4 regions of the Pseudoalteromonas shioyasakiensis genome follow, and region 4 is predicted to be linked to each of the others. Evidence: predicted binding sites of a transcription regulator. Region 4 holds the regulator's gene; each other region holds the start of a gene.
The links. The regulator LexA, encoded in region 4, represses DNA repair genes until DNA is damaged. The targets are predictions, from matches to a motif close to TACTGTATNNNNATACAGTA.

Region 1 (2,190 bases), 1.7 Mb from region 4:
ACGAAATTTTTGCCTTGTAATCAACGAGGTTTTATTGCCTCAAAATAGACTACTTAATTAAGCAGATTGGTATCAGAGCAATTAAAGAGCGTGACACTTTTTATATTTTTTGCCGCTCCCACAAGGGCACTCGTCGTTACGGCCAATTTTAATATCTGCAACTGGCGTTATATCACCGTCTAGGTAACGCCAAAGGCCATCTTCTTTAATAAAACGCGACTTCTCGTGTAACTCACAATACAAGTTTTGGTAAAAGTAATTAGCTTTAAATTCTACAAAACCTTCTTGCTCGTTATGCTCAGTATCTAAAACACTTAGCTTGGTAAAACGGCAGCTATTAGCAAAATCTTTAATTTCGCGAACAGGGTTAGCGGCTTGCTGGCTTTGTGCATAGGTACTAAATACATATTTTGCATCTTTTAGTGCGTAAGCACTAAAACGAGAACGCATAAGTTGCTCTGGCGTATCAGCTTGGCTTGCACCTGTATGAAAAGGCTGGCAGCAAAGCTCGTAAGTCGATTCGCTGCCACAAGGACAAAGGGAGTGTGTGAGTGATGTCATAACAACTTACCTAAAACTATAAATTGTTATTTTAACAAGCCTATTGTGGCTGCGGTACTAAATTGTTTAATTGAGCGCTTTTTGTAAAACAATAAAATTTAGCAGATGCCTGCTCAAGGTTTAAGTTCATCGAATCAAGTTGATGATTGTTTACAATATCTGTCCATGTGATCACAGCAGCAAAATTACCGTTATGTAATGCTGAACTAAGAACGTATTCAAGATTAACTAAATGTTTTTGTCTGATCACAAGAAGTTTGCTGGTATCAATCGAACACGAATCTAGTAAGGCTTTACTAGGAACATGATCAGGAGCAATTAATAGTGTCCATGCATTTTGGCTATTGTAATGATGCAATACTTTTAATAGCTCAAAGGTTGCTGAAATTTCGTCTTCAATTTGAATTAAATTAACAGACGCTTTGTCGTTATCTTGTTGGTAGCTTTTAACTGTTCTTAAGGTAATTGGCTGTAACATAACTTTCACTCACTGGTTGTTTATACAGTATGTGTATACAGTAGTTTATACAGTGTTTTTGCGCAAGTACTTTTTTGCTATTTTTTAACCAATTTTTCAGTTTTATTTTAGTTAAAATTATTTAATTGTTATTAAACAGTGGTTTACGGTTTTATTTTGAAGGTTGGAAAAGGTGAAAAATTTACCATTAAAGCTATACAGTGTTTTATACAGTACTGTGTAAACTGTTAAATTTTGATTCTATACAGGTGCTTTGCATAAAAAAGCCGGCATAATACCGGCTCTTTATCTTTGCAATTTTGCTATTTATCTAAGTAGGTATTTAAGAACTCAAGGTATGCATTTGAGGCTTTTATGCGGTTTTCTTTTTTAGTAAAACCATGGCCTTCATCATCGAATAATACATATTCAACAGGCACACCATTTGCCTTTACAGCGGCAACAAGTTCATCGCTTTCAACTTGTAAAACGCGAGGGTCGTTAGCACCTTGGATCACCATTAATGGCTTGGTGATGTTTTTAGCATGAAATAGTGGCGAAATGGCACGGTGACGTTCACCGTCTGTCGCTGGGTCGCCCATTTCATCATACAGTGCCTTTTTAAAGCTTTCCCACCATGGTGGAATCGAGTTTAAGGTTCTAACCCAGTTTGTTACACCAAATATATTAATGCCTACTTTGAACTCTTCAGGTTCAAAGGCAAGTGCTGCGGCGGTCATAAAGCCACCATAGCTGCCCCCCATGATGCCAATTTTATCAGCATCAACCCAATCTAGGCTTTGTAGGTGTTTTTTACCGTAAACAATATCTTGTAAATCGTCAGTGCCATGTTTTTTATCATCTAAATGGAAGAAGGTTTTACCATAACCAGAACTGCCACGGTTATTAACTGCAAAAATGGCATAACCATGATTGACTAGATGCTGCTGCATTGCACTATATCCTGTACGACTTTGGCCGCCAGGACCGCCGTGTACCCAAACTAAAGCAGGTACTTTGTTGTTGCTGTTAGCTTGCTTAGGCTTATATAAAACCCCAGGGATCTCTAGACCATCAAAGCTTTTAAAGCGCACAATTGTGCTTTCAACCAAGTCATTTTGATCAATTGCATCACTTAATGTGTTGGTTAATTGTTTAGCTTTTGATTCACC
Region 2 (2,190 bases), 1.4 Mb from region 4:
AGATTTCTATCCGGTTGTGCGTGGCCGTGTAAACGCCGTTAATGGCGAGCTGGTTGCCCGCGAAGTATCGCAAGAAGACAACGAAAAGAAAGACGAAGAAGCCCGCTCTGGTATTGGCCGTGAGTTAAACCTAACTTGGCGTAAAGACTTGCCTAATCAAAACGAGCTTATCGACGGTGCATGGTTTAGTGAAGACTCAGTGGCCGAGGCATCGGTAGAAGAGTCGATGCTTGAACGCCTTGATGTACAAATTGGCGATACACTTACTTTCTTAATTGGTGCGCAGTCGTTTGATGCAAAAATTACCAGTGTACGTAAGGTTAATTGGACCACGCTTAAGCCTAACTTCTTTATTATTTTGAGCCCAGATGTGCTTGCGAGTTTTCCTGCTACTTATATTTCATCAGTAAATGTAAAAGCAGAGAAAAAACGTGAGTTTAATCAGCTAATGCGTCAATACCCAACGGTTAATGTGATTGATGTTGAAAGCTTCATTAAACAAATTCGCTCAACCATAGAGCAAGTATCGTTAGCGATTGGCTTTGTACTCGCGATTGTGGTTGCCTGTGGCGCTTTAGTGCTTATTTCACAAGTGCAAGCAAGTTTAGGCGAGCGAATGCAAGAGATAGTTATTTTGCGAACCTTAGGTGCAAAAGGGCGCTTAATTAAAAATGCCACCTTATATGAGTTTTTACTATTAGGCGTAACTGCAGGTTTAGTCGCTGCCATCGTCAGTGATATTGCCCTGTTAATAGTGCAAAGACAGATGTTCGATTTAGCAGGTAAGTTCCACCCTCATATTTGGGTTATTGGCCCAGCAGTCGGTGGCTTATTTGTGGCATGTTTGGGCTATTTGATGATAGCGCGAACAATGCGAAAAAATACCCAAGGCTTATTACGCTCGCTCGCGTAAATGTCTTACTTAAAGGTTGACTATAAAATGCTCGCAATTGCGGGCATTTTTTATGAATTGCAATTGGTTACTGGTAATTTATACAGTGCTCTGGCATTATTAACCGCAGATAATAATGATAATAGACGGTTCAGTTAGTTGGCGATTATTTTAGGGATTGATCCTGGTTCACGATTAACAGGGTACGGCGTGATTGCTCACCAAGGTGCTAAGTTCACTTATTTAGGTAGTGGCTGCATTAAATTGGCTGATCACGATTTTCCGGTACGCTTAAAAATGATTTACCAAGGGATCAGTCAATTGGTAGAGCAATTCTCCCCAGACAGTTTTGCTATCGAAAAAGTGTTTATGGCACACAACCCAGACTCAGCGCTTAAGCTCGGTCAAGCACGTGGTGCAGCGATTGTTGGCGCTTCAATGGCAGAGCTGCCAGTTTATGAGTATTCAGCTAGGCAAATTAAGCAGGCCGTTGTAGGTAATGGCGGCGCCGATAAGTCTCAAGTTCAGCATATGGTTAAAAACATTTTAAAGCTGCCAGGTACCCCTCAAGCCGATGCCGCAGATGCCTTAGCAATTGCTATTTGTCATGCTCACTCAGAACAAAATTTAATAAAACTTGCGGGCAGTGCGAGCAAAACCGTAAGAGGAAGATTAAGGAAGTAATATGATTGGTCGATTAAATGGCTTACTAGTTGAAAAGCAACCGCCAGAAATTCTTATCGAAGTAAGTGGTGTGGGCTACGAAGTACAAATGCCGATGACCTGCTTTTATGATTTACCGGCAGTGGGTGAGCAAGCGATTATTTATACCCATTTTGTGGTACGTGAAGATGCCCAGCTATTATTTGGTTTTAATAATAAAACCGAACGCGCATTATTTAGAGAGCTATTAAAAGCCAATGGTGTTGGGCCAAAACTTGGTCTTGCGATTTTATCGGGGATGTCGGCACAGCAATTCGTAAGTTGTGTTAACAATGAAGATGCAACCACACTGGTTAAACTGCCGGGTGTTGGTAAAAAAACGGCTGAGCGTTTAGTGCTCGAAATGAAAGACAGACTCAAAGATTGGGGTAATGACTTATTTACACCATTTAGCGATAATGCCGTCATTGAGCCATCAAGTGATGATACCCTAGTGGCAAATAATGCTGCAGATGACGCTGTATCAGCACTTGTGGCATTAGGCTATAAGCTACCGCAAGCACAAAAAGCGGTTAAAACAGTGAACAAACCAGATATGGCGACCGAGGTTCTAATTAAAGAAGCTCTTAAATCAA
Region 3 (2,190 bases), 380 kb from region 4:
TGATCAGCGCATTTGACGCTTTCAAAATTGTTGCCGTTGAACGGTAATTTTGTTCAAGGCGAATAGTTTCCGCTTCGAAGTCAGTTAAAAAGCGTTTGATATTCTCAATTTTTGCGCCACGCCAGCCATAGATACTTTGGTCATCATCACCTACGATCATAATACTGTTGGTGTTACCCGCGAGTAGTTTTAACCAAGCGTACTGGATTGTATTGGTATCTTGGAACTCGTCTACCAACATGTGGGCAAAACGCTGTTGATAGTGACGTAAAAGTGTTGGGTGGTTCTTAAGTACTTCGTAGCAGCGCAGCAGTATTTCTGCAAAGTCGACTAAACCTGCACGGTCACAAGCCTCTTGATATGCAGCATAGACTTTCAGCATCATTTGCTCATTAATATCGTAGGCTTGAATGTCTTTAGGGCGTAGACCTTCATCTTTTTTCGCGCTGATATACCAACCAAATTGTTTTGCTGGCCACTTTTTATCATCGATGTTCATCGCTTTGAGTAAGCGTTTGATCATACGTTGTTGATCGTCAGAATCTAAGATTTGAAAGCTTTCAGGCAAGTTCGCTTCACGGTGATGGGCGCGTAAAATACGATGAGATAAGCCGTGGAAGGTACCAATCCACATACCACCAACCGGTGCTTTTAACGTTTCTTCTACACGTGTACGCATTTCTTTCGCGGCTTTGTTAGTGAAGGTTACCGCAAAGATGCTGTATGCAGAAGCTTGCTCCACTTGCATGAGCCATGCGATGCGATGAACAAGTACTCGAGTTTTACCAGAACCTGCACCTGCAAGTACCAGCATATTTTGCAATGGGGCTGCGACTGCATCCCGTTGTTTGTCATTTAAGCCATCGAGTAATTCAGAAACGTCCATCGTTACGCCTTTTCAATCTATAATGGGTGGAGTATAACAGGTGTTTATGCAAGGCTAAATAAAATACTGTTTTTATAAACAGCTATTTTGGCAAGTCATTAAAATTACGATATAAAAATTGTCAATTTGACCGATTTTTAGCAAAAAGAACTAAAATCAAAATAACGCTACTTTTTAACACTTTGATTTGTAAGTCATAATAAGTTGGCATAAAGTGTGATTATAAAAAGTATAATCATTAAAAACTACAGAGGTTAGTATGGCAGAGCAAGGTTCTGGCGGTAATGTAATCGCAGCAATATGTAATATCTTTTTTCCTGGTTTAGGACAATTGGTACAAGGTCGTTTAATGGCGGCTATTGCATTCTTTTTAGCATGGGTTATTAGTGGTGCACTAATTTATGTGGCAGTTGGTTTTATTCTACTACCAATCGTATACCTATGGGCGATTATTGATGCTGCACGCTTCAAATCGCGACTCTAGCTATTTAATTAGCACAAACACGAGCGCCACTTAGGCGCTCGAGTTGTTTTAAGACGACTAAACTCGCCACGTTTAGCTGCAAACGGTATAATTAGCAGATAACGTATTAAGAGTACCCTTCATGGAATATCAATTTATCCGCGATCCTATTAGCGGTTTACGCATTAAAATTTCCTCTGAACACGCCATCATAGGCCGTTGGCTAAACGAAGAAGTCGGAAAAGAAAAAATTGCGATGGTGCAAGCGTTGATCTCTGCTGTTAAGAGTAGTCATGAGTTATTAACCTTACAAGGTCAAGAAATTGATTTGATCTTAAGTAAAGATGAAGCGCTATTCGAAGCACATGCATTACATCAAGATAACGAAGACTTAGTTGCCTACCAAGATGATGATTTAATGCTTGAAGAAGAAGGCCTGTGCAGTGGCTGTGGTTTTGAAGATTTTGTTGATTTAATTGAATCTTGGCAAGAATTTACACAAGGCCGATAAGCAGAAGCATATTCTGCTTATCGGTTGCTAATTTATTGCTCACTCACTGATTTAACAGCGGCTAGTAATAAATCTTCTGTTAAGCGTACTTTGTAATTTGGGTTAGCGTATTGAAAATGAACTAACCCATTAGTATCTATTACGAATACTGCGGGTACTGGCAGTGCTACTTTCGGCTCACCTTCTAACGAGACAAAGTTAACCCCAAGCTTATTGCGGTAAATCTTTGCTGTTTTGTCATCTAAATAAAACGCTAAACCTAACGTTTGCGCCAAAGTAAGGCTGTCGTCAGAAAGCAATTGATAGCTAGGTGCTGTAATTTTTGTTTCA
Region 4 (2,190 bases):
CAGCAATTGGCGCAGGGATTGAAATTACTATTTATCCTGTCGAAAAGTAGTCTGAATTTAGCGTTCTATAACAGCTGCGGTCATTCTTGATACGCAGCAAAGCTCTCCTGCGGCATTGGTAATTTTAATATCCCAAACAGAAGTTCTCTTACCTAAATGAAGTGGTCTCGCAGTTGCTGTTAACGTTCCTTTACGTGATGCTTTCATGTGGTTGGCATTAATTTCTTGGCCAACAGCATAAAACTTACTGAAATCAACCACGAAATTGGCTGCATAGCTTGCTACTGTCTCTGCTAATACAACGTTTGCTCCGCCATGAACCATACCCATAGGGTTATGATGCTCAGGAATAGCAGGCATGGTTGCCATTAAATAATCATCACCAATTTCAGTCACCTCAATGCCCATTGTTTTCATTAAAGTGCCTTGCCCGGTGATCCCTTGTTCTAGTTCTTTACATTGCTCTAATGTGATGGGGTGATGCCAAATACTCATTGTGTTTCCTTAGCCTGCTAATAAAAGATAATACCTTATGGCATCTTTCGGTGTGGTTCAATGTTAGTTTTGTAGCAATATGAAGGGGATAATTTAAATTTGCGATTTTCAAATAACTGTATATACTCACAGTTAAATGTACTGTATGGAAAACCAGTTGTATGCGCCCATTAACTAAACGCCAATCGCAAATTTTAGAACTAATTAAAGTCTTTATTAAAGATACAGGCATGCCACCTACGCGTGCTGAAATAGCTCAAACATTGGGTTTTAAAAGTGCCAACGCTGCTGAAGAACACCTAAAAGCACTGGCAAAAAAAGGCATGATCAAAATGAAGCCAGGGGCGAGTCGCGGTATTCAGTTAATTGAAGAAGATGAGCCAGAGCAACTAGGCTTACCTTTAATTGGCCGTGTTGCAGCCGGTGAACCTATTTTGGCGCAAGAGCATGTTGAAAGTCACTGCCAAGTTGATCCTTCATTATTTAAGCCTGCAGCCGATTTCTTACTGCGTGTAAATGGCATGAGTATGAAAGACATTGGTATTATGGATGGCGACTTGCTTGCAGTACACAGAACACAAGTTGCTGAAAACGGGCAAGTAGTTGTAGCTCGAGTCGATGAAGATGTAACAGTTAAGCGTCTAGAAAAAGCGGGTCGCAAAGTGCTTTTACATGCTGAGAACGAAGAGTTTTCGCCTATCGAGGTTGATCTAGAGCACGAGTCGTTCAACATCGAGGGATTAGCGGTAGGTGTAATTCGTAACGCTGATTGGATGTAAGTGTTCCCAATTTGGTGCATTAAATTGACTCAATTTGGTGCGCCGCTGAAATTTTACTACTTAAATAGGATTTGTGAATCCTTACTCTTCATTTAAAGCCTTATATGGCGCAGTTTTCCTCTCTTTTTATATTTCGTTTTTACTCCTGAACATTAAATAACGCGCTGATTATAGTTGTTATTTCTGCACCAAAATAAACATTTATTATCATTAAAACTTGCTTATTGGTCATTTTTTAACTAATTGGTTAATACACTGTATTAACACCTAATTAATAAAAAGACACAAAAATGTGCGAGGTGTTAGACAGGGGGTCGGTATCATCAGTGGGTCAAAATGATACGTAGTCGCTCTGAACAATAAGAAAAACGAATGGGCATATTGTTGTACCGCCTTTTCGCTTTGCGTCTTGCAATAGCATCTAAAGGAGCCGTCACATGGGTAAACTGCGTTACGCCTTGTGGCTTATATTGTTTGCACTTCCTGAGCTTGCATTGGCAAATAGCCAATACAATATGCGAAAAGGGGTGACCGATATAAGTAATAATGTTTATGAGTTACACATGACGATATTTATTATCTGCTGTGTAATCGGCATCATCGTATTTGCGGTGATGTTTTGGGCTTTAATACACCACCGTAAATCCAAAGGGGCCAAGCCTGCCCAATTTCATGAAAGTACAAAAGTTGAAATACTTTGGACTGCCATTCCATTTGTCATCTTAATCGCCATGGCTGTGCCAGCGACAAAAACTTTGATTGCCATGGAAGATGCCTCTAAAGCCGATATCACCATTAAAGTGACCGGCTCACAATGGAAGTGGCATTACGAGTACATGGGTGAAGACATTGCTTATTACTCGATTCTATCTACTCCCAAAGATCAAATAGACAACCAAGCAGAGAAAACTGAGCA

Region 1: the regulator LexA is predicted to act here: its motif matches at 1,063-1,082, upstream of KQP93_RS06945 (SulA-like leucine-rich domain-containing protein).
Region 2: the regulator LexA is predicted to act here: its motif matches at 982-1,001, upstream of ruvC (crossover junction endodeoxyribonuclease RuvC).
Region 3: the regulator LexA is predicted to act here: its motif matches at 951-970, upstream of uvrD (DNA helicase II).

The regions. Positions count from the first base shown of each region.
Region 1 covers NZ_CP077770.1:1,475,659-1,477,848, forward strand. Annotated here, with positions in the region: gene KQP93_RS06940 (YchJ family protein) at 82-561, opposite strand; gene KQP93_RS06945 (SulA-like leucine-rich domain-containing protein) at 602-1,039, opposite strand; gene KQP93_RS06950 (S9 family peptidase) at 1,342-2,190, opposite strand, start outside.
Region 2 covers NZ_CP077770.1:2,172,014-2,174,203, reverse strand. Annotated here, with positions in the region: gene KQP93_RS10120 (ABC transporter permease) at 1-913, shown strand, start outside; gene ruvC (crossover junction endodeoxyribonuclease RuvC) at 1,052-1,576, shown strand; gene ruvA (Holliday junction branch migration protein RuvA) at 1,578-2,190, shown strand, end outside.
Region 3 covers NZ_CP077770.1:143,938-146,127, forward strand. Annotated here, with positions in the region: gene uvrD (DNA helicase II) at 1-886, opposite strand, end outside; gene KQP93_RS00700 (hypothetical protein) at 1,146-1,370, shown strand; gene KQP93_RS00705 (YacL family protein) at 1,492-1,860, shown strand; gene KQP93_RS00710 (peroxiredoxin-like family protein) at 1,893-2,190, opposite strand, start outside.
Region 4 covers NZ_CP077770.1:3,585,515-3,587,704, reverse strand. Annotated here, with positions in the region: gene KQP93_RS16620 (hypothetical protein) at 1-50, shown strand, start outside; gene KQP93_RS16615 (PaaI family thioesterase) at 58-495, opposite strand; gene lexA (transcriptional repressor LexA) at 657-1,274, shown strand; gene coxB (cytochrome c oxidase subunit II) at 1,712-2,190, shown strand, end outside.